Regions from separate parts of the Halomonas sp. BMC6 genome, predicted to be linked through region 2. Evidence: predicted binding sites of a transcription regulator. Region 2 holds the regulator's gene; the other holds the start of a gene.

Region 1 (11,905 bases), 240 kb from region 2:
AGGTGCGCGAGATTATTCATCTGCCCGGTAACTCCTGGTGGCCGCTGTTTGCCGCTGCCGCGCTGGCGGTGGTGTGCCTGAGCCTGCTGACCAAGGTGTACGCGTTGGCAGGCGTGTTCGTGATGATTGCCGGTATCTTTCTGCTGCGCTGGTCCTGGGAGAACGGCGCGCATCCTAAAGCGGCACCGGATGCGGGCGTAAAACCGGGCGACCCACCGCTCCACTCGCGCACGATGGACGGTCCAGGCCTTTGGGCGATGGGTGTTTTTCTGATCGCCAACGGATCGTTTTATCTCTCTTATCTGTTTGGCTGGTTCTACCTCTGGACCGTTTCACCGGAATGGCAGATGCCGGAGACGCCGCCGCTATCGCTCATGCTTATGTTGGCAGCGGGCGTGGCGGTGTTGGCCGGATGTGTGGTGATGGAGCGGCTGGTGCGCGGGCTGCGCCAGCAACGTGATGCCGGGCTAGGCGCAGGCTTCTATTTAGCCGCTGCGTTAGGTGCACTGCAAGTGGGGCTAATGGGCTGGGCGTTGTGGCAAGCCGAACTTGCTCCCACACAAACCTCCCACGATGCGGTGATGCTGGTCGGCCTTGTCTACGCCCTGTTCCACGGCGGTTTAGCGGTCGTCTTGACCGTGCTTCAAGGCCTGCGTGTGGGTTATGGCTATGTGGGCGCTCATGCTCCCTTCGAGCCGGGCGTAGTAGCCCTGCTTTGGCGCTATAACGTGGTCACCTTTGGGCTGCTCATAGGGGCGCTGGCGGTGCTGCCCCGCGTGTTAGGAGGGTAGGGCGATGGAACGATTGAACTTTACCCACCCTATCCATTTGATAGTGGGGCTAACGCTCTGGAGCGTTTGGTTTGTGGCCGTTTATAGCGGCCTATCGGTGGCCTGTGCGGTAAATCCACCGTCGCCGGAGGCAAGATCACTCACGCTGCTCAACGCAGGTCTGGGCGGTTTTACCCTTCTCTGTGCTGCTGGGCTTGTGCTGTTGGCCTGGGGGTGCTGCCGCACAGCCAAGCAGCATCAGGGGCGTCAGCGCTTTCATGCCGTGGTATCCGGTTGGCTCTACTTGTTTTCTGCCTTTGGCGTGGCGTTTGCGGGGCTACCCATCATTGGCGTGCCGCCTTGTCTGTAACCGTGAACAGTGACTCGCCTGCTAATGACGACGCACCGCTCTATACGCTTCATGGCATGTGGTGCACCAGCTGTGCGCTGGCGGTAGAGGGCGCGCTAGCCCGCGTGCCGGGAGTCGCTGAGGCCAGCGTTCATTACCCTACTGCAACGGTATGGGTGAAAGGCACTCCCGCAGCAACCCAGTTGGCGGCGTTAGCCCCCGTGGTGAAACGGCTGGGCTATCAGCTGAGCGAGTTAGAGCCAGTGCAAGATGCCCAGCAGCGCTTAGCCCAAGAGAGCCGCTACCTCACGCTGCGCCTGATTGTAGGTGCGGTGTTGGGTATGTGGACCATGTTGGCATCGCTGCTGATCTACGTGGGCGCGCTGCCCAATGCCACCATAGAGCTGGTCGTTGCTTGGGTGGCCGGTGCCTTTTCTCTGCCCGTCGTGCTCTATTCCGGCCTTCCGTTTTACCGAGCGGGGTGGCGCACGCTATTGGCCCGACGTCCCGGCATGGATGTATTGATAAGCCTGGGTGTGTTTGGCGCCATGGCGGTATCGGTAGGGCTGCTGCTGCGCGGCTCTTCAGAGGTCTATTTCGATACTGCGGTGATGCTGATTGTGCTGCTTCTGGTGGGCCGGCTGGTCGAAACCCTGTGCAGGCAACGGGGGCTTAAAGCCTTTGATGCACTAAGGCTGCCGGAAGCTGATGTGGTGGTTTGCCAAGGCGGGCAGCGCGACACGCAGCCCGTTGGGGAAGTCTCCATAGAAGCCGTGATTGAAGTGCCCCCTGGTGAGCAGGTGCCTCTGGATGGACTGCTGGAAACGCCCGGCTGGCTGGATACCGCCACGCTCACTGGGGAAAGCGTGCCCTGTTATCTGCATGCTGGGCAGCGCGTCTATGCGGGCTGCCGCTATGCGGCGGGGCTAAACGCAGCGCCTTTGAAGGTGACTGTGACGGCCACCGTCGGCCAGCGGCGGGTGGATAAACTGTGCGAGCAAATGCGCCGCGCCCAGGCAAAAAAGGGCGAATTGCACAAGCTGGCCGACCGCTTTGCCTCATGGCTAAGCCCCGTAGCGCTGCTGCTGGCTGTGCTGACACTCCCACTCGGGCTGCTATTGGGCCTTGGTCTAGAAGACGCTGCTGTGCGTGCGCTGTCTGTTTTGGTGGTGGCTTGCCCCTGCGCGGTGGGGCTGGCGGTTCCGCTGGCAAGCCTTGCCGGTAGCAGCCAAGCGTTACAGCAGGGCATTGCGCTTCGCGACCCTGCTGCTTTTGAAACCCTGGCGAACGTACGCGGCATTGCCTTCGATAAAACCGGTACGCTCACCCGGGGTCAGCATCAGGTAGTGCACGCCGCACTGCGCCAGGGCGAAGATCTCACGATTTTTCAGACGATGCTGCACAGCGCCGTCAGCCAAAGCGAACACCCGCTAGCCAGCGGTTTGCTGGACTGGGCGAACAAGGCTGAAACAGCAACGCCGCCCAAGGCACTTCATAAAGTACTTCATCTTGAGGAGCATCCCGGCAAAGGCCAGCAAACAACGTTTCAAAACGGAGAGCGATGGTGGTCAGGTAGCGCCGCATGGATAGAGCAGCAGCTGGGCACATCGTTGCCAGATAACGCCCAACACCCTGACTACGCCTTTGCTTCACAGGTGGTAGTAGCCAACAGCCGCGGTTGGCTTGCCACGCTCTACTGTGCCGACCAGCCGGTAAGCGATGCGACAGCGAGCCTTGCCGAACTACAGCGCTCAGGGTACATCGTGGCGCTGATCAGCGGCGACCGCCAGGGGCCGGTGGGCTGGCTTGGCCTGCAGGTGGGGCTAGCAAAAAACGCGTGCTACGCCCAGCGTTCGCCGGAAGCCAAAGCTGCGCTGCTCAAAGCGCTGCCATCGCCCACGCTCTATGTGGGCGACGGGGTGAACGATACCTTGAGCCTTGCCGAAGCCGGGGTAGGCGTCGCCCCCATGCAAGCCAGCGAAGCCGCCCGCGAAGGAGCCGCCGCGCAGCTGCTTTGGCCTGGGGTGAGCGGTATCGTAAGGCTATTGGCACTGGCTAAGCGCACCCGCCGAGTCATGGTACAAAACCTAGTGTTTTCGGCACTCTATAACACGCTGGCGCTTGGGCTGGTGATCATGATGGCGGTACCGCCCTTGGCCGCCGTACTGGCGATGGTCGCAAGCTCGCTCAGCGTGACGTTAAACACAGCGCGCCTTGCGTGGGCAGAGCCTGACGAGGCTAGCGATAGCCCAATGCCTGCCCCATCCGCTCAGCGTTCGATGCCACCCACTGCGGGTCAATCGCTCCCCACTGCTTAATGGTGTAGTGGCCAATGTTGTGGCGCTCGCCGTGGCCTTTTTCAAATACGCACTCAATATCCAATTCCCCCAAGGACGTAATGGTGTCCTGGGCGGTTCGCCTCGGCATGCCGGTGGCTTCCATCAGCGCGGGTACGCTGGCCACGCCTTGCTCAATCAAGTGGGCCACGTAAAGGCGGCGGTAAAAGCTGGATTTTGTTTTGCTGAGCGACATGGAGAGGGCGTCTTCTTAGTGATGGGTATTCCTGCAGTCTAATCAAATAAATCTCCCTGTGCCCGGGGCGGGCGAAAATCACGGGTATTCAGCCCCTGCTCGGTGCGTGGCTGCATGTTCCATTGGCGGCTAGCACGCTGAAACCGCTGGGCGATTAAGTCAGCGAATACCCCCTCGCCGCGAAAGCGCTTACCAAAGGCAGCATCGTAGGTTTTACCGCCCCGACACTGGCGCATCAAACTCATTACCTTAGCGGCGCGCTCGGGGTAGTGGGCTTCTAGCCACGCTTCAAACAGCGGCGCGACCTCGTGGGGCAGCCTTAGCAGCATCCAGGTCGCGGTGCGCGCCCCGGCACGGCTGGCGGCTTCCAGAATGCGCTCAATTTCGTGGTCGGTCAGGCCGGGAATAATCGGTGATACTAGCGTGCCCACCGGTATTCCCGCCGTGTTTAGCTCACGAATCACTTTCAAGCGCGCCTGCGGCGATGCCGCACGGGGTTCCAGCGTGCGCTTTAGGTTAGCGTCTAGGCTGGTCAAGCTCACGAACACCCGCACCAAGCGATGCTCCGCCATTTCTGCTAGTAGATCGATATCCCGCAAGATCAGCGTGCTTTTCGTCACTAGCGTCACCGGGTGGCGGCAAGCCAACAGCAATTCCAGCAAGCGGCGAGTGGTTTGGTAGGTGGCCTCTAGCGGCTGGTAACAGGCGGTATTGCCGGAGAGGTTAATGGGGCGGCAAACATAGTAGGGGTGGCAAAGCTCCTCTTTTAAATGCTCCACCAGCCCGTGGCGGGCGATCAATTTGGTTTCAAAATCCAGCCCCGGTGATAAATCCCAATAGGCGTGGGAGGGACGCGCATAGCAGTAGACACAGCCATGCTCACAGCCGCGATACGGGTTAAGCGAACGATCAAAAGGTAAATCTGGCGATTTGTTCCAAGAGAGTGCGCTTTTACTGGCTTCCTCGCGCACTTCTGTTGCCAGCGAGATAGAGGCTTCTTCCTGCCACCAGCCGTCATCCTCTGCCACGCTGCGGGTAGGGGCAAAGCGGTTATGTGGGTCGTAGGTTGCACCGCGCCCTTTATGCACGGTAGCGCGAGAGGGATCCAGTGATGTCATCTGCCACCTCATACGTAGTATCAATATATATGTTTATAAATACAGTATATGGGGTTTGCTCAGCACCGCAACCAAGCGGGCAGTACAGCCACGACAGCGCTAATGGTATTTTGGGAAAAGAGGGGCGACTTACTTGGATGATTGCAGGAGGGAAAGCATGTACGCGACGACGAATCAGCGTATGGCGCTGATCATTATCGACATGCAGCAAGGCATGGCGACTGAAAAAGCGGGAGAGCGCAATAACCCGCAAGCCGAAGCCAACATTCAGCGACTGCTAGCCACTTGGCGGCAAAGCCAGCAGTCAGTGGTTCATGTGCGTCATCTCTCTCGCTCACCCGAATCGCCTTTTTGGCCCGGGCAGAGCGGCGTGCTGTTCCAGCCTGCGTTTGAGCCACTCGCTACCGAACATATCGTCGATAAAAACGTGCCCGATGCGTTCACGCACTCTGGGTTAGAGCGCTGGCTACGCGTACGCGGCATCCATAAGCTGGTCATTGTAGGCGTCAGTACCAGTAATTCAGTCGAAGCCACGGTACGTTCGGCGGGGAATTTAGGCTTCGATGCTTATGTGGTGAGCGATGCCACCTTCACGTTCGCAAAGCAAGATTACGCCGGCACCTATCGCACTGCCGAAGAGGTGCATGCGATGTCGCTGGCGAATTTAGCAGGGGAGTATGCGGAGGTTGTGAGTACGGAAGAGGCATTTGCCTTACTGTAAATCGTTTTACCACTCTCCGCTCTTGATCTGCGACGTTGCCTCAACCGGTGGATTGTAGATATAGCACCAGGCATCGCCATACTGTGTTGCCAGCACCATCCGGTCGTACATCCCTTCTGCGGGAGAGTGATGCAAGTAATCTTCTAGCTCATCCAGTCGTGCTAGCTGTTCGGCGTTAATGGCATACACTTCCACCTTAACGCCTGTGGATGGCGTGAGCTTAGCGCCTGGGTAGGGGCCAAGGTCGTAAAGTGTGATTCCCGTTAAACGGTCTTGGCCCAGCATGTTAGCGCCGTTTAGCCAGTGATGATTGCGATGGCCGTACTTTAACGTGCCGTATACCGCGACTCGTGGGCAGTGCTGGATGGCTTGGTGAAGATGCTGCATGGGTTCACCTTTTCACAATATTAAATAAGCCACGGCTACGCGCCGATTGTCGACGGTTGAGAGCCACTCATTAGGCATTGACCCAAAAGCGCCCTGGCAGTCTGCCAAGGCGCTGTGCTTACTTACTTTTTATCCTAACGCTTCTTCCGCACCGGTTTTTTATCGCTGCTTGCTGGCTCGGCGCTATCGGCTTTGCGTGCGCTGGTGGGGAAGTGGGCACGCACCAGCTCAAGCAGCCCCTGCGTAGAAGCGTCGAAGTCGGCGGCGTTGGCGTCGATGCGCTCGCTGATTTCACCGGCGATGCGCTTGCCTAGCTGTACGCCCCACTGGTCGAACGAGTTGATGTTCCAGATCACGCCCTGCACGAACACCTTGTGCTCGTAGAGCGCAATCAGCGCGCCCAGGTTTTTCGGCGTTAGCTCGTCGAGCAGCAGAGTGCTGGAGGGGCGGTTGCCGGGGCAGCTGTAGGGGTCGAGCTGGCTAAGCTCTTTGCTGTCGCCTTGGCTGCCTTCCATAAAGGCGTTGGCTTGGGCCAGCATGTTGGTCAGTAGCGCGAAGTGGTGGTCTTCCACGCCCGGTTCCGGCTTGAGCGAGGCGATAAAATCGATGGGCACATAGCGCGTGCCCTGGTGCAGCAGCTGGAAGAAGGCGTGCTGGCCGTTGGAGCCGGTTTGGCCCCACACAATTGGGCCGGTTTTGTAGTTCACCGGGTGGCCGAAAATATCCACCGACTTGCCGTTAGACTCCATATCCAACTGCTGCAGGAAGGAGGGCAGCTGGTTGAGCGCTTGGTCGTAGGGTACGATGGCTTGGGTTTCCGCGCCGATAAAGTTGATGTACCAGATGCCGATTAGCGCCATAAGGACCGGCATGTTTTGAGCGAAAGGCGCTTCGATAAAGTGCCGGTCCATCTCATGGGCGCCTTCCAGCAGCTCGATAAAGCCTTCAAAGCCAATCGAGAGCGCAATCGGTAAGCCGATGGAAGACCACATGGAGTAGCGGCCGCCCACCCAGGCCCAAAACTCAAACACGTTCTCTTCGCGAATACCGAACTCCATCGCCGCTTTGCGGTTGGTGGAAGCGGCAATGAAGTGCGCGCCCACGTCCGCGTCTTCGCCAGCGTTCTCCAGGAACCAGCGCCGCGCCGTCTTGGCGTTGAGCAGGGTTTCCTGGGTGGAGAAGGTTTTGGTAGAGACGATAAACAGAGTGGTGGCGGGGTCTAGCCGCGACAGCACTTTCTGTATATGGGTGCCGTCCACGTTGGAAACGAAGTGGAAGTGCAGCTCTGGGTGGCGATACTTCAACAGCGCACGCACTGCCATGTTGGGGCCAAGGTCCGAGCCGCCGATGCCGATATTGACCACATCTTTAATACGCTGGCCGTTATAGCCTTTCCACTCGCCGCTACGCACCGCTTCCGAGAACAGCTTGATCTGCTCGCGGGTGCGGGTGATTTCTGGCATCACGTCTTCGCCGTCCACATACACCGGTTCATCACCAAGATGGCGTAGGGCGGTGTGGAGTACCGGGCGGTTCTCGGTCACGTTGATAATGTCGCCAGAAAACATTTGGGCGCGGCGCTGTACCAGGGCGGAATGGTCGGCTAGCTCGATTAGTTTAGCCAGCACTTCATCCGATACCTGATGCTTGGAGTAATCTAGAAAAAGGCCGCCGACGCGGAGGCTCATTTTTTCGAAGCGCTGCGGGTCATTCGTAAAGTAGTCACGAATGCGGTCATTGGCGGTTTTATCGCGCAGGCGCTCTAGGGCCTGCCAAGTAACGCTGCGAGTGAGTTGAAACATAACGGGCGGTCCTGTTGTTTTTACATCTGTTTTACATCGTTATCGCTAACGGGGCGTGTCCGACCCTTGGCGTCGCTGTTATTTATGTAAAAATACTACATGTTGCGCGCTTGAGAACAACAGTTAGCGATCAATGGTAAGAAAAATGGTTAATAAAACAGCGGGGTGGTGGTCGTCTTGAATGTCTGACTGAAAAACAAAAGGGCGAGATTGCCTCGCCCTTAGTGTGCCGCTTTTAGCTGGCAACGGCTACTTGGGCAGCGCCACGTTTGATAAACGCGTAGCCCAGGCCGGTGATCAATGAGCCCACCACAATCGCGCCCAGGTAAAGCAGAGCGGGAGTAATGGCGTTAGGAATCAGCAGCACGAAGATACCGCCATGGGGGGCCATCAGTTTGGCACCCACCAGCATGGAGAGCGCACCCGTGACCGCACCACCGGCGATACAGGCGGGAATCACGCGCAGCGGGTCTTTCGCCGCAAAGGGAATCGCGCCTTCACTGATAAAGCACAGGCCCAGCACGAACGAGGCTTTACCCGCTTCTCGCTCGGGGGCAGAGAACTTGTTACGCGCCACGAAGCTGGCAATACCCATACCAATCGCGGGCACCATGCCGGCGGCCATGATCGCGGCCATTGGACCGTAGGTTTCAGAGGCCAACAGGCCGACGCCAAAGGTGTAGGCCGCTTTGTTGACCGGGCCACCCAGGTCGAAGCACATCATGGCCCCGAGCAGAATGCCCAGTAGCACGGCATTGGTCGAGCCCATGGACTCCAGGAAGCCGGTGAGCGCGCTCAGCACGGCAGCCACCGGCTCGCCAATCACGTAGATCATCGTCAGGCCGGTGACCAAGCTGGCAATCAGCGGGATGATCAGAATCGGTTTGAGCGACTCAACGCTGGAGGGCAGTTTTACGTAGCGCGTGACGGCAAGGGCCACGTAGCCCGCCAGGAAACCGGCCAAAATACCGCCGATAAACCCAGAGCCAATCTCGGCGGCCAACATACCGCCAATCATGCCGGGGGCAATACCGGGGCGGTCGGCGATGGAGTAGGCGATGTAACCCGCCAGAACGGGAATCATCAGCGCGAAGGCCGTGCCGCCACCAATCTGCATCAGTGCAGCGGCCAGGGTGCCTTCTTCCTGGAACGCTTCGATACCGAACACGAACGAGAGGGCTATTAACAAGCCACCCGCCACCACCATGGGCAGCATAAAGGACACACCGGTTAGCAGGTGTTTATAGACGCCTTTTTCTTTCATGCCTTTCTTGGCCGATGCGCTGCTGTTAGCGGCGCTGGCACCATCTTCAACAGCGGCGTCGGTGAAGGCAGCCTCCAGGGTCGGGCGCGGCTTTTTCAGCGCATTGCCGGTAGAGGTGCGATAAACCCGTTTGCCTGCAAAGCGTGAAGGATCCACTTCGATATCGCAGGCCAACACGACCACGTCAGCGTCGGCGATTTCCGCTTCCGTGAGTTTGTTTTGCGCGCCCACCGAGCCTTGGGTTTCCACACGAATCTGGTGGCCCATGGCCTTACCCGCTTCGGCCAGCGCTTCGGCGGCCATAAAGGTGTGGGCAACACCGGTGGGGCAGGCGGTGACGGCAACGATTTTTTTGCCATTCCCGCTGCTGGCCGGGGCGGCAGCAGTGGCTGCCGGGGCGCTGTAAATCGGTGCTTCCCGCTTGGCCTGGCTTAAAAAGGCGCTGGGGTCGGGCAGGGCGCGGGCAATGGGGGCCTGGAATAGCCGCTTGCCTTCGAACCGCTCCGGGGCGGGTACGTGGTCGGCGGCCACGACGATCAAATCGGCGTTAGCAATCTGCTCGGCGCTGGCGGCTTGCAGTGGCGCAATCTCGCCGTGCATCTCTACATGAACGTTCCAGCCCAGCCGCGTGGCGGCTTGCTCTAGGCGCTTGGCGGCCAGGAAAGTAGTCGCCATGCCGCTGGGGCAGGCGGTAATCAGGATTAGGTTCATCGCGTGGCTCCCTCGGTGTGGGTGTCGTCAAGACGCCGTACCCGGGTCTGTTGTTGGAGTGAGTCAAAATCATCGGCGTGGGAAGTACCCACACCGACATGGCGTACCGCTTCGGCAGAAAGCGCCGTGGCGAAACGAAGCGTATCGTCGGGCGAGTGCTGGCTCAGCAGCCCGTGGAGCATGCCGGCCACAAAGGTGTCGCCCGCGCAAACGGTATTGGTGGCGGTAACGGTCGGCGGCGTGGATTGCCAAGTGCCGTGCTGGCTCACCCATAAAACGCCTTCTGCACCCGCTGAAATCAGCGCGTGCTCGATTCCACTGGCGTGCAGCCGCTCGGCGGCGGCTTGGCGCTGTTGGTCGCTATCAAGGGCGCTACCGGCCCAGTCGGCCAGCTCGGTTTCGTTGGGCTTGACTGCGGCAGGCCGCGCGGCAATCGCCGTGAGCAGCGCCGGTCCGCTGGTATCCACCCACAGCGGCACCCCGAAACCTTTCAGGAAGGCAAGCAGCTCGCCAAACGCGGGCTGGTCGATGCCGGGAGGCAGGCTGCCTGCGACCACCACGGCTTCAGGCGGCGCGCTACTTTCAAACAGGCCGTTTAGTTTGGTGCGTAAAGCCTCCAGATGGGCGGCTTCGATGGGCATGCCGGGGCCGTTGATGTCGGTTACACGGCCGCTCTGCTCAGCGAGTTTGGCGTTGATGCGCGTGTTGCCCGGCACTCGCACAAAGGCATCTTCGACGCCGTAACGGGGGAAGGCGAGGCTGAAAGGAGCGTCGTTCTCTTCGCCCAAGAAGCCGCTGACGATCACCTCGTGGCCCAGGCTTGCCAATACCCGCGCGACGTTCACCCCTTTACCTGCGGCTTCCAGCTGCGCGCCGGTGGGGCGGTTGACGTGCCCCAGCGTCAGCGCATCCAGATTGAAGGCGAGATCCAGCGCTGGGTTGAGCGTAATACAGACAACTCTTGCCATTAGCTGGCCTCCAAGGCGTCGCGGACGTCGTCGCTGGTGGCTTTGCTCAGCGCTAACTGGGCGCTGGCCTGGGCTTGGGCAAGATCAAACTCGCGCAGGCGGGCTTTGACCAGCGGGATTTGGCGTGCGCTCACCGAGAGTTCATCGACACCTAAGCCCACCAGAACCGGCACGGCCATGGCATCAGAAGCCAGTTCGCCACACACGCCGACCCATTTGCCGTGAGCGTGGGCGGCCTCAACGGTCATTTGGATCAACCGCAGTACCGCCGGGTGCAGGCCATCGGCTTGAGCGGAAAGCTCTGGGTGGCCGCGATCAATCGCGAGAGTGTACTGCGTTAGGTCGTTGGTACCCACTGAGAAGAAGTCGACTTCGGCGGCCAACGTGGGCGCTAACAAGGCGCTGGAGGGCACCTCAATCATCACGCCAAGCTGTACGTCGGTAGCGCGCTGCTGGGGGGCGATCTCTTTGAGCAGTCGGTCATAAATCGCCTTCGCCGCGCGGAACTCGGCCACGTCTTTAACCATCGGCAGCATGATGCGTAGCGGTTTGCCGACGGCGGCCATGAGCAGCGCGCGAATCTGAGTTTCCAGAACTTCTGGTTGGGTCAGCGCTAGACGAATACCGCGCAGGCCGAGGAAGGGGTTGTCTTCCTGGGGCACCGGCCAGTAGGGCAGCGGCTTGTCGCCGCCGACGTCCAGGGTGCGGGCGACGAGCGGGCGGCCATTGAGGGCATCGGTGGCTTCACGGTATTCGGCGATTTGCGTAGCGAGATCCGGCGCGCTGGAGTAGGCCATGAACAGGAACTCGGTGCGCAGCAGGCCGACCCCTTCCGCGCCGCGCTCTACCGCATCGGCGGCGTGGGCGGTGTTGCCCAGGTTGGCAGCCACTTCCACCTTATGACCGTCGCGGGTTTGCGCTTGCTCGAAGCGCAGCTCCCAGGCGTCCGCTTCACGCTGCTGCTGGTCGAGCAACTGCTGCTCGGCGCGGCGCAGGCGCTCCTCGGAAGGCTGCGAGGTCACGCGGCCGCGCTCGCCATCCAGAATCATCATGCCGCCGTTGTGTAGCGCCATCACTGCTTCACCGGCACCTACTACGGCAGGAATGCCCAGCGCGCGAGCCAGAATAGCGCTGTGCGCCGTGGCACCGCCGCGAACGGTCAGCAGGCCACGCACGCGGGATGTATCCAAACGGGCTACATCGGAGGGGCCGATATCGTCCATCACCAAAATATAGGGATGATCGGGTGGCTCGGGCAGGGTAACGTCGCAAAGCACGCCGAG
Region 2 (11,905 bases):
GTTCGTTCCGATACCGCGTGGCGTGCAGGTAATCCACCTCTAGCGGGAACCCCAGACGTGTCAACAAGTGCCCCGTCGTGATGAGCCCACCGTTCATAACGCAATAAAACACCGGCAGCTTGTCGCCCAAGTCACGCGTGATCTCCTCTGCCATGCGATCCAGCGCCCGCTCTACCTGTTCTTGCGAAATCAGGCAGTCGGCGTTATCCATCAACTCACGCATGGAATCCAGCGATTCAAGCGCTTCTGTATCCAACTTGGACATGCTACTTCTCCACAAAGCCTTCAAAAAGATAACGGTATAAAAATCAGTGTGCCAACGCGTCGAGTTTGGCATGGGTGCGCCGCCAGCGACCAAGCGCAGCCAAAGCATCGAGCTCTGGCCTTGCGCGGCCGTAACGTAATTTGGCAGGACGTTTGTTCAACACCCCGTCACAGGCGTGAACGACTTCAAGAGCCGCCGCACGATCATTACATATCAGCAGCATGTCACAGCCAGCCGCCAGGGCTGCCTTGGCGCGCTCCGCGGGGCCACCGGCTTCGTGCGCACCGGCCATGCTCAAATCATCCGAAAAAATACACCCTTTGAACCCGAGCGATTCACGCAGCATGCCCAGCCATGTTGGCGAAAATCCGGCGGGACGTTTGTCAAAAGCCGAATAGATCACATGGGCCGGCATGACGCCATTCAAGACACTCGCCAACTCGCGAAACGGCACGAGGTCGCGGGCTTTCAATTCCGCCAGCGTTCGGTCATCGACGGGTAGCGCCACGTGGGAGTCTGCCGCCACGCCCCCATGGCCGGGAAAGTGCTTACCCACGGCGGCCATGCCGGCATCATGCAAGCCCTCGACAAATGCATGACCAAGTTTGGCCACGTGAAGCGGGTCACTGCTGAAGCTGCGCTCACCAATCACGCTTGACACGCCACTTTCCACGTCCAATACGGGAGCGAAGCTAATATCCAGACCGCAGGCGGCCATTTCCATGCCTAACAGCCAGCCGGTATCTTTGGCGAGGTTCAAACCTGCTACTGGGTCGCTGGCGAACAGCTCCCCAAGACGCGCCATGGCGGGCAACCGGGTAACGCCCTGCTTGATTCGCTGGACACGTCCCCCCTCTTGATCGATCCCCAGTAGCAAATCGCCTCTCACACGCCGAATGCTCTCGCACAGCTTGCGAACTTGATAAGCGTCTTCGACGTTACGGGCAAACAGAATCACACCGCCCACGGCGGGATCTTTTAGCAGGCGCTTTTCCGCGTTGGATAACTGTGGCCCTTCTAGGTCAAGCATGACCGGGCCGATGGGTTGCGTCATGGTGGTGAGTCCAACAAAAAAGGGCGCCATTCTAGACTAACCGCTTAGCGTGTCAAAATTCTGGCAGGACGCCGCATCAATGGGCTTAATGAAGCCAAACCGGCGTACCGGGCTGGGCATGGTCGAATAAGAAGTGTAAATCGTCATTGCGCAGGCGTATGCAACCGTGAGAAGCGGCCTCGCCCATGGGCTGGTCCTCGGGGGTACCGTGCAGATAAATATAGCGCCGCTGGGAATCCACGCTCCCTCCGCGGTTCACACCCCGCTCCAACCCGCACAGCCATAGAATGCGCGTCAAAATCCAGTCGCGCGAGGGGTGCGCGGTCGCAAGCTCTGGCGAAAAGACTTCGCCTGTCCAGCGGCGACCACGAAACACGGCGTTATCCGGACAACCGCGGCCAATCGACGCTCGCACATAGTGCCAGCCAAGCGGTGTTTGACCGCTACCCTCTTCCTGCCCCACGCCTGCCAGCCCCGTCGAAATCGCACACTCATGCTGAATGTCGTTCCCTTGCCACCAGCACAGCCTCTGGCGCTGGGTATCGATCTCTATCCAACCCCCGCGTGTTGGCGGCAGCTCAGCTAGCTTGGGCGTTACCATGGTGACCCTCTTCAACCACAGCGGGTAACGGTGCATTCATGGCTGCCACTACGACAGGACGCAGCCGTCGCACCAAATCACGCACCGTGACCTGCTCTTGATAATCCTTGGCAGCAATATCGCGCAGTGCATCCAGCCCTGACAGCGTGAATATTACCGTTCCTAACATAAAGTGTAGCCGCCAGAAGCGCTCGGCGTCCGGCAGATCCGGCGTCGCTTTGCGCACTAGCTCCGTAAAACGGGTGAACACATCACCATACTGCTGCTGGATGTAACGCCTCAAATGTCCCTGCGCTTGGCTGTAGGCCAACCCTAGCAGTCGCATGAACACTTTTAAGCTATTGCGCTCGGCTGGAACGGCGAGCACCGTAGTCGCCATGGTTTCCAGCAACACTTCTAGGGGAATCGGCTGGCCCTGGTAGTGCGCCTCTAGTTCATCCAGTGCGGTATGAAAGCGCGCCGAGAACGGATCAAGATAGCGGGCGAACACCGCTTGAATCAGCGCCTTTTTGGACCCAAAGTGGTAATTCACGGCGGCCAAATTGACCCGCGCCTTGCTAGTGATATTGCGCAGCGACGTCTCGGCAAAGCCTCGCTCTGCAAATAGCACCTCTGCCGTATCCAAAATACGCGTTACCGTATCCGACCGGGCCATAACGCCCTCCAAAAAACAGGTGTTTTAAACAACGCTGAATACTATGCCATTCGCTTTGCTGGCTCAATCTCTTATCCAATTCGTGCCTAGTCATTGACGGGTTTCATGTTTGTCTAGCTTTCGTGGTCCTCGCCATGTACTGGACAGAGCAACATACTGTATACTTAACCACATACTGATTAAGCCGACATGTAGCTACTGTCTTTTCACTGTTTTGGAGTTTGGTATGTCGCGTCCACTCACAGCACGTCAGCAGCACGTATTTGATTTCATCGTTAAGACCATGGGTGAGCTGGGTTATCCGCCAACGCGCGCCGAAATCGCCAAAGCGCTTGGCTTCCGCTCTCCCAATGCAGCGGAAGAGCACCTGCGCGCGTTAGAGCGCAAGGGGGCCATTCGCATTATTCGTAATACGTCCCGTGGGATCCGCCTGCCTAATCAAGAGCCGCTGGAACCTGCCGATACGCCAGCCCCTGCCACAGCATCGGTCGCCGCTGACCCTCTCCCCAACGGATTGCCCGTGATTGGTGAAGTGGCCGCTGGCAGCCCGATTCTGGCCGCCGAGCACATTGACCGTTACTGCCCGTTGCCTGCCGAGTACTTCACGCCCAAGGCCGATTATTTATTGCGGGTACGCGGCCTCTCCATGAAAGATGTCGGCATTTTGGAAGGCGACTTACTGGCCGTTCACCGTACCGACCGCGTGCGGGATGGTCAGATCGTGGTAGCACGACTAGAAGACGAAGTCACGGTCAAGCGTTTTAAACGCCAGGGGCATCAAGTGACGTTGATTGCCGAGAACGCCGACTTTGCCCCCATCGAGATCGATCTGCGCACGCAGCAACTGGATATCGAAGGCGTCGGCGTTGGGGTAATTCGTGGAGGCAACGGTCAGGCACTGGGCTGATCCTCACCGACGCTCTGCATACACTCGCCTGCGTTACTGGGAGTCGATATAACGGTGGTCATTGAACGTGGCCACCCAGTTCGGATGGTAGACCAGCAGGATGCTGAGCAGCATCCCCGTAATGAAGGCCTCGGAAGGCATCAGCAGCGGTAAAAAGCGGGCATACTCTTGAGCCAGATACACGGCTTCAGGGTCAGTGCCCGCCATGAGGATGAGCGCCACCGCCGACAGTCCACCCCCCAATGTCGACAGCGCCGCACCAAAAAAGCCGCAGGCAAACAGAAAGACCATCAAATTATCCGGCAGCCGGCGATCAACCAGCCGCCACACTACGCCTGTCACCATGGCAGGTACGATGCCGGTGACCAGCACGTTTGCCCCCAGCAGGGCCCAGTCGTTTCGTCCAATCGCCACCATGGCAACGTTGATCATCAGGTTGCTGATAAGCGCTAACGGCATTTTGAATACCAGCGTCATCAGCACCGTAAAGACCAAATGCAGCGTCAGCCAATCCACCGCTTGCGCGCGTAGCTGCCAAAACAGCATGACGATCAGGGTTGCGGCCAGCCAGCGGTGCTGAAGCGCCGGATCATCCAGAAGAGGTTGCCAGGGGCGCAGCCAAACGCACCAGCCCATCACACCCAGTGACAACAACCCACTCATCACGAGCGCCCACGGTGCCAATACGCTTTGTGCAAAGGACATAGCGCCCCCAGAATCGATTAACTAAAGACGACCGTCTTATTGCCGTGGATGAGTACGCGATCTTCCAAGTGCCAACGCAAGCCGCGAGCCAGCACCGCTTTCTCCACGTCGCGACCAAACCGAACGAGGTCGGTAGGCGTATGACAGTGGCTGACCCGATGAATGTCTTGCTCGATGATCGGCCCGGCGTCCAGCTCTTCGGTCACGTAGTGGCATGTCGCACCGATCAGCTTCACGCCCCGCTCATAGGCTTGATGGTAGGGCTTGGCACCGGCAAACGACGGCAGGAAGCTGTGGTGGATGTTGATGACTCGACCTGCATAGCGCTCGCACAGCGAGGGCGGCAGTATTTGCATATAGCGGGCCAGCACGACACAGTCTGCACGGGCCGCGTCGATCCGCTCTTGCACCTGATCGAACGCCAGCTGTTTGTTGGCAGGATCGACCGGCACATGATGGTAGGGAATACCGTACCACTCGGTGAGCGAACGCATATCGTCATGGTTGGAAATCACGCCGACGATATCGCAATCCAACTCCCCTGCCTGCCAGCGGTAGAGCAAGTCGACCAAACAGTGAGACTCTCGGGATACCATCAACACCACGCGGCGGCGTTTCTCGGTATCGACCAGCGACCACTGCATATCGAACTCCGCAGCGACGGGTTCGAACGCGGTACGCAGCGCCTCTGCCGACATGCCGAGTGAGTCCGCCAGAATTTCATAACGCATGAAAAAGCGGCCAGTCTCTAAATCCGAGTGCTGGCTTGCCTCGGTAATGGAACCACCCTGCTGAGCAATAAAGCTTGAGACACGCGCCACAATGCCCACTTGGTCTGGGCAGGAAACAACTAACCGGTAATAATGAGACATCACAAACACTCTTAACGTATTTAACGGCACGCTCGCCAAGCACCTGCCGGGCGGCAGGTAAACTCTGTAGCGACCTTAGTGTAACGTAAGCCGGATGATGAAGCACCGTGGTCAGGTGCCGCGATGATTGTTACCCGCCCCCCGCATCCCGTATAGTTAAGGGATTACTTTCTAGGCTTTTCATAACTGATGCATCCATCACGCGTTCAACTTCGTCCCCGTCGCCGCCCGCCTCTGCGCCTACTGCCGCTAGGTGGCTGTGGCGAAATTGGAATGAACCTTACGCTGTATGGATACGACGATCAGTGGATCGCCGTCGATTGCGGCATGATGATTCGCCAAGACCTGCCGAACTCCCCGCTTCAAGTGCCCAACACGGATACCTTGGAAGCGCTCAAGATCGTACCTAAGGCGCTGTTCATTACGCACGGCCATGAAGACCATATCGGTGCCGTAGCGTGGCTGTGGCCTAAATGGGGCTGCCCGATCTTTGCTACGCCACTGGCGGCGGGACTACTTCGCTACAAGTTTGCCGAACACCAGCTCAGTAGCGCAGCGATTCAGATCATCGAACCAGGGGACGCGGTGGAGAGCGGTCCATTCACACTTCGCTATCTCAGCGTTACCCACTCCATCCCCGAAAGCTGCGCCATCATGATGCAAGCGGGAGATTACCGCATCCTGCACACGGGAGACTGGAAACTCGATCCAACGCCGCTCATCGGTGCGCCGGTCAGTGCGGCACAGTTTCGGGCCTTGGCGCCGGTAGATCTGGTGGTGGGTGACTCTACCAATGCCCCCATGCCGGGACAGTCGGCGAGCGAAGGAGACGTCGCCAAGGCACTGGCCACCACGCTGAAAGCCTGCAAAGGCCGCGTAGTGGTGTCCTGCTTTGCCAGTAATTTGGCGCGGGTGTTGGCCATCGGCTTAGCGGCCCAGGCATGTGGCCGCCGGGTTAGCCTGATGGGCCGCTCGATGGAGCGCATGGTCAGTGTGGCCCGAGGCCTTGGCTACTTGGACGACTTTCCGCCCCTAGTGCCCGCCCACGACCTTGGTTACCTCCCCCCCGAAGAGGTCGTGATCATTGCCACCGGCAGCCAGGGCGAACCTCGCGCCGCTTTACAGCGTTTGGCCCAGCGGCGCCATCCGTTCGTCGACTTGGAGCGAGGCGATAGCGTCATTTTTTCTGCTAAAGCTATTCCGGGCAATGAGCGCCCCATTGAGCAGCTTAAAAAACGTTTGTTGCAACTCGATGTCACGCTCTTCGATGAAACGAATCATCCCGAGCTTCACGCCACCGGCCACCCCGCTCAGGAAGAGCTCAAAAAGCTCTATCAGTGGGTCAGACCCAAAATGCTACTGCCGGTGCACGGCGAGGCTCGCCACCAAGCGGCGCATCAGGCGCTGGCCGAAGAGCTAGGTATTCAAGCACCGCTGGCACCGGTAAATGGTGACATGCTCGTGCTCGACCACCAGGGATTGCGCTGCGAGACGCGCTATCCGCAGCCCCCTTGCATCGTCAACCAAAATAGCGTGGTGCCCCACCCCGGCTTGGATATTGGCCAGCCCTCTTCCCGCCGGGGCAGCCTCTTTCTGGCTCTGCCGGTCGCTGCCACAGAGACCGGCTGGTGCCGGATCGGGCGCTTGATGCTAGATGCCAGCGGCGCCAGCCCCATGGACGAAGATAGCTTTAGCGAGTGGCTGGATGACCAGCTCGACGAGATCCCGGCAGATACGTTGGCCAATTTGCGTCATGCGCTTCAGCCAAGGCTGGTGCACTGGCTAGCGAACCACTTACAGCATATGCCGGACGTGCACCTGCAGATCATGGCCGCCGAAATGCCGACCATCGAAGAGCTGAACGACGAGCCTTGAGTACTACCACCGAGCAGCATCCTGCTGGTCGGTGTCGCGCTCTTTCACCCAGTAAGCTCCCTGTTTAGAGTGCTCTTTCTTCCAAAAGGGTGCCTGCGTTTTCAAATAATCCATGATGAAATCACACGCCTCGAACGCATCACGGCGGTGCGCGCTGGCGACCAGTACCCGCACGATGGGATCCCCAGGGGACAAATCACCCACCCGGTGAATGACCCGCACCGCTTGCAGTGACCAGCGCTGCCAAGCTTGCTCGGCAATCTGTGTCAAGGTGCGCTCGGTCATGCCTGGGTAGTGTTCCAGGGTCAAGCCGGTGACGTCAGGCGTTTCGTTGAAATCTCGCACTAACCCGGTAAAGGTAACGATCGCGCCAATATCAGTACGCTGGCGCAACGCACTTTCATAGCCATAATCCATGGAAAATGGCGCGGGCTGTACCGCTACCGCAATGTCTGGCGCTGTCGGTTCGTGAACGGACACGGCTTAGCCTCCGGTGACCGGCGGAAAAAAGGCCACTTCGTCTTCATCGGTAATGCGTGCGCTGTCATTAGCCATTACCTGGTTGATGGCACATAGCGTCCGCTGATCGGCAAGTACGGCAAAACGCGTGTCTTGAGCGCTGAGCGCCGCTTTCAAGCCAGCGACATCGCGACTTGGCAGCTTGTCCAAGCCAATGGCCAGATCGCTCTCACCAATACGCTCACGCAGTTCGGCCAGAAACTTGACCCGCACACAGGGAGAGGCGCAGCGCTCGCCGAGACTCACCTCGCCCGCAGCCCCTTCACCGGTGACGATGGGCGCGTTCATTTCCCGGCGGTAATCGCCGCGCTGACCGCCCTGCTTGCTATCCAGCTGTATTGCCTCGATACGCATCTCTTTGTCGACCGCTTTACACATGTCATATAACGTCAAACATGCGACCGACACCGCGGTCAGCGCTTCCATTTCGACGCCAGTGCGGCCGCTCAAGCGGCACATGGCCGACACGTTCACACACCCTTGGTCATGGTCGATATCGAACGCTACCGCCACTTTGGATAGCGCCAGTGAGTGGCAAAGCGGAATAAGCTCATGGGTTCGCTTGGCAGCTTGGATACCGGCGATGCGCGCCGTGGCCAGCACATCACCTTTGGGCAGCGCCCCATCACTCAGCAACTTCAAGGTGGCGGGCTGCATAACGATACGCCCGGAGGCGACCGCCTCTCGACGGGTTTCTTGCTTATCGCCGACGTCAACCATATTTGCTTCGCCGTGCGCATTCAGGTGGGTTAACTGCATGGTGTCACCTTTTCATCATCAAGCCAAAGAGCGGCGTTGTTGGTCGACCCACTCGCTTACCCAGCGAGCAATCTCTTCATGTTGATTCAAATTCAAGCGCGTAACGGAGGGCGCCAGCGCCACGGGCGGCTCACCGCTCAGCGCGACGGCCTGGGCCCACGGATCGGACAAAATCGCCGGATCACCGATACCGTCGCGGTAGAGCACCAGTTTGGGAATGGGCCAAGCCTTGAACCCTTCCACTATCACCAAATCAGGCGCGTGGGGGGCCATCAACGTCAACAGGTAGGCAAGATCGGGCTCCTCTTGCCCGGGCGTTTCCTGCATGAGCGCAAAACGCTGGCGCGATGCAATCAGCATGGGCGCTGCGCCAGCACTGCGCAATTTGTAGCTATCTTTCCCGGGCTGATCCACATCGAACTGGTGATGGGCGTGTTTGATTACCGCCACCGAAAGGCCCTGTTCACGCAGCTTAGGCAAAAGCTTCTCTAGCAGCGTGGTTTTACCGGTTCCGCTCCAGGCAGCCACCCCCAATACGGGAAACGGGCAGTGTAGGGTATTACTCATAATTCACCATTAGCGCCACGGGTCACTCACCCTCTTTTTCAGCAGGCAACAGCCAGTTTAACGCAATGCCCACCATCGCCGCCAAGCTGACACCCTGGAGCGTGAACTGCCCACCGCCAAACTGCATGCCGCCAATCCCGAACACCAAGATCAGCGACACCACCACCAAGTTACGCGCCGCCGTCAACGACTGCCCCGCGCGCACCAGGGTGTTCATTCCCACCACGGCAATCGAGCCAAACAGCAGCGTCATGATGCCCCCCATGACCGGGCCAGGAATGGTTTGCAGCAGCGCCCCTAGCTTACCCACGAACGCCAGCACGATCGCGATGACCGCCGCTACCATCATGTAGGCGGGATTGAACGCTTTGGTCAGCGTCACGGCGCCGGTCACTTCCGAGTAAGTCGTGTTGGGCGGCCCGCCAAATAGCGCCGCAGCCGTGGTGGCCAAACCGTCGCCCAGTAGCGTTCGGTGCAAGCCGGGCTTTTCCAGGTAGTTGGTGCGCGTGACCGAACCAATGGCCACCATGTCCCCAATGTGCTCGACGGCGGGTGCAATCGCCACAGGAATCATGAAGAGAATGGCCGCCCAATGAAAACTAGGGGCCGTAAAATTGGGTAACGAGAGCCAGGCAGCCTCCCGCACCGGCGTAAAGTCGATCACTCCCATGATGAGTGCCAAGGCATAGCCTGTCGCGATGCCCCCCATGATAGGCACCAAGCGCAGAATGCCGCGCCCAAACACTGCTAGCACTAGAGTGACCAGCAGGCTCGCCATGGAAAGAAAAATCGCCTGACCGTAGCCAATCTGGTCACTGGTTTCCCCGGTGGCCATGCTGACGGCGACCGGCGCGAGGGCTAAGCCGATCACCATGATAACGGGGCCAACCACCACGGCAGGCAGCAAGCGATGCAGCCAAGCGGTGCCTTTCAACCGCACCGCCTGGGAAATCGCCACATACACCAGGCCTGCTGCCATCAATCCACCCAAGGTGGCTGACACGCCAAAGCTGGCAATGGAACCCTGTATCGGGGCAATGAAGGCAAACGATGAGGCCAAAAAGACCGGCACGCTCTGCTTGGTCACACCATGGAACACCAGTGTACCTAGCCCGGCGGTAAAGAGCGCCACGCTGGGATCTAGCCCGGTCAATAGAGGCACCAGCACCAGCGCACCGAAGGCGACAAATAGCATCTGCGCGCCGGTCAGCAGCATTTTTGGCCAAGACTCTTGTCTCGCACTCGTTGTCATCACACCACTCCTGGGGTCTGTTATTCATCACGGAGGCAAAAAAATGCCCCCAACGCGAAGCGTAAGGGGCCTTTAGAGGCGGAGCGCTTAACGCGTTCCGAAAATCTTATCGCCGGCATCTCCCAAGCCGGGGACGATGTAGCCGTTCTCATCGAGTCGGTCATCCACCGACGCGGTGTAGATTTCTACATCAGGATAAGCATCTTGCACCCGTTTAATCCCTTCAGGGGCAGCCACCAAAACGATGACTTTCATATGCTCACAGCCGCGCTCACGCAGCATGTCCAACGTGGCCACCATGGAACCGCCGGTCGCCAGCATCGGGTCGATCACGATCGCCATCCGCTCTTCGATGTCGTTGGCGAACTTCGCAAAATACGGCACCGGCTGCAGTGTCTCTTCATCGCGGTACAAGCCGACGACGCTCACGCGTGCGCTGGGAATCAAATCCGTCACGCCTTCGAGCATGCCCAAGCCTGCACGCAGAATCGGGACGATGGTGACCTTCTTACCTTTCAGACGACGCGTCGCAATGGGCTCGCCGTTCCAGCCTTGAATCTCATGATCCTCAAGCTCCAGACCTTTGGTGGCTTCGTAGGTCAGAAGCTTAGCCACTTCACCTGCCAGTTCACGAAAGCTCTTGGTGCTCAAATCAGCTTCGCGCATCAGTCCCAGCTTATGTTGAACAAGCGGATGGTTAATGGCGTAGACACTCATGGGACTTCCTCACTGCAGGGGATTCAGGATGGCGACATAGGCCGCCATCGACATGCTTACAAAATTGCGCGCCATTCTACCCGCAACTGACCATCAGGTTAAGGGGTTTCCGGTAATTGCCACGCAATTGGTGCACGCCCCTGTGCTTCCAAGAACTGGTTCGCCTTGGAAAAGTGACGATTGCCAAAAAAACCGCGGTGAGCCGATAGCGGCGAGGGGTGTGGCGACTCCAACACCAAATGGCGAGAAGTATCGATCAGCGACTTCTTTTGACGCGCATGGCTACCCCACAGAAGAAACACACTAGGTTCGGCGTGTCGGCTTACGGTCTCAATGGCCCGATCGGTGAAATGCTCCCACCCTTTACCACGATGCGACGCGGCATTGCCCTGCTCTACCGTCAGCGCCGTGTTCAATAGCAGCACCCCTTGCTTGGCCCACGACTCCAAAAAACCGTGACGCACCGGCGTAAAACCCACGTCGCTCGCCAACTCTTTATAAATGTTGACGAGCGACGGGGGCACTGGCACCCCCGGCTGTACCGAAAAGCAGAGCCCGTGCGCTTGGTTAGGCCCGTGATAGGGATCTTGCCCCAGAATCACGACTTTCACCGAAGCGAGAGGCGTAAGCTCGAAAGCACGAAACCAGTTCGACGAGTGCGGGTAGATAACTTTCTTGGCCGCTTTTTCATCGGCCAAAAACGCCTTCAGGGCGGACATGTACTCCGCCTGAAACTCTTGCCCTAGCCACTGGCTCCAATCATCGGGTAGCGGGTTAGCCATATTACTTCTTCATTTGATCGGCGAGTGGCTCGACGTAAGCTATGCCCATATCCCAAGGGAACTGGATCCAGCACTGCTGAGCCACTTCGGTCAGGTATTGATCCACCAAAGGACGCCCCTCTGGTTTGGCGTAGATCGTGACAAAATGTGCTTTAGGCAGCATTTCACGCACGGCACGGGCCGTTTTGCCGGTATCGACGAGATCGTCGACCAACAGCCAGCCATCACCATCGTGGTCGACGCCTTTCATGATGTCCAAGCCGCCCTGCTCCATGTGGTCATAGCTTTTGATGCACACGGTGTCGATCAGGCGAATGTTCAGCTCGCGGGCAATCAGGGCCGCCGGAATCAGGCCGCCACGGGTAATCGCCACGA

Evidence for each region. Region 2 encodes LexA, which represses DNA repair genes until DNA is damaged. Its sites were predicted from a motif close to TACTGTNTANNTANACAGTA; they were not measured.
Region 1: a site for LexA is predicted at 4,797-4,816, ahead of AB6K10_RS10460 (PA0069 family radical SAM protein). Genes of this name have one in related genera too.

Annotation. Positions count from the first base shown of each region.
Region 1 is NZ_CAXNSH010000001.1:2,168,149-2,180,053, forward strand. Features, by position in the region: gene ctaD (cytochrome c oxidase subunit I) at 1-791, shown strand, start outside; gene AB6K10_RS10445 (hypothetical protein) at 796-1,140, shown strand; gene AB6K10_RS10450 (cation-translocating P-type ATPase) at 1,131-3,437, shown strand; gene AB6K10_RS10455 (winged helix-turn-helix domain-containing protein) at 3,358-3,651, opposite strand; gene AB6K10_RS10460 (PA0069 family radical SAM protein) at 3,690-4,769, opposite strand; gene AB6K10_RS10465 (cysteine hydrolase family protein) at 4,927-5,490, shown strand; gene AB6K10_RS10470 (gamma-glutamylcyclotransferase family protein) at 5,497-5,877, opposite strand; gene pgi (glucose-6-phosphate isomerase) at 6,012-7,679, opposite strand; gene AB6K10_RS10480 (PTS fructose-like transporter subunit IIB) at 7,915-9,654, opposite strand; gene pfkB (1-phosphofructokinase) at 9,651-10,622, opposite strand; gene ptsP (phosphoenolpyruvate--protein phosphotransferase) at 10,622-11,905, opposite strand, start outside.
Region 2 is NZ_CAXNSH010000001.1:2,404,293-2,416,197, reverse strand. Features, by position in the region: gene AB6K10_RS11600 (hypoxanthine-guanine phosphoribosyltransferase) at 1-265, opposite strand, end outside; gene nagZ (beta-N-acetylhexosaminidase) at 309-1,319, opposite strand; gene AB6K10_RS11590 (L,D-transpeptidase) at 1,405-1,920, opposite strand; gene AB6K10_RS11585 (TetR/AcrR family transcriptional regulator) at 1,898-2,575, opposite strand; gene lexA (transcriptional repressor LexA) at 2,802-3,482, shown strand; gene AB6K10_RS11575 (energy-coupling factor ABC transporter permease) at 3,516-4,187, opposite strand; gene purU (formyltetrahydrofolate deformylase) at 4,205-5,059, opposite strand; gene AB6K10_RS11565 (ribonuclease J) at 5,333-6,934, shown strand; gene moaE (molybdopterin synthase catalytic subunit MoaE) at 6,938-7,414, opposite strand; gene moaC (cyclic pyranopterin monophosphate synthase MoaC) at 7,418-8,212, opposite strand; gene mobB (molybdopterin-guanine dinucleotide biosynthesis protein B) at 8,231-8,779, opposite strand; gene AB6K10_RS11545 (uracil-xanthine permease family protein) at 8,802-10,031, opposite strand; gene upp (uracil phosphoribosyltransferase) at 10,119-10,748, opposite strand; gene ung (uracil-DNA glycosylase) at 10,847-11,530, opposite strand; gene gpt (xanthine phosphoribosyltransferase) at 11,532-11,905, opposite strand, start outside.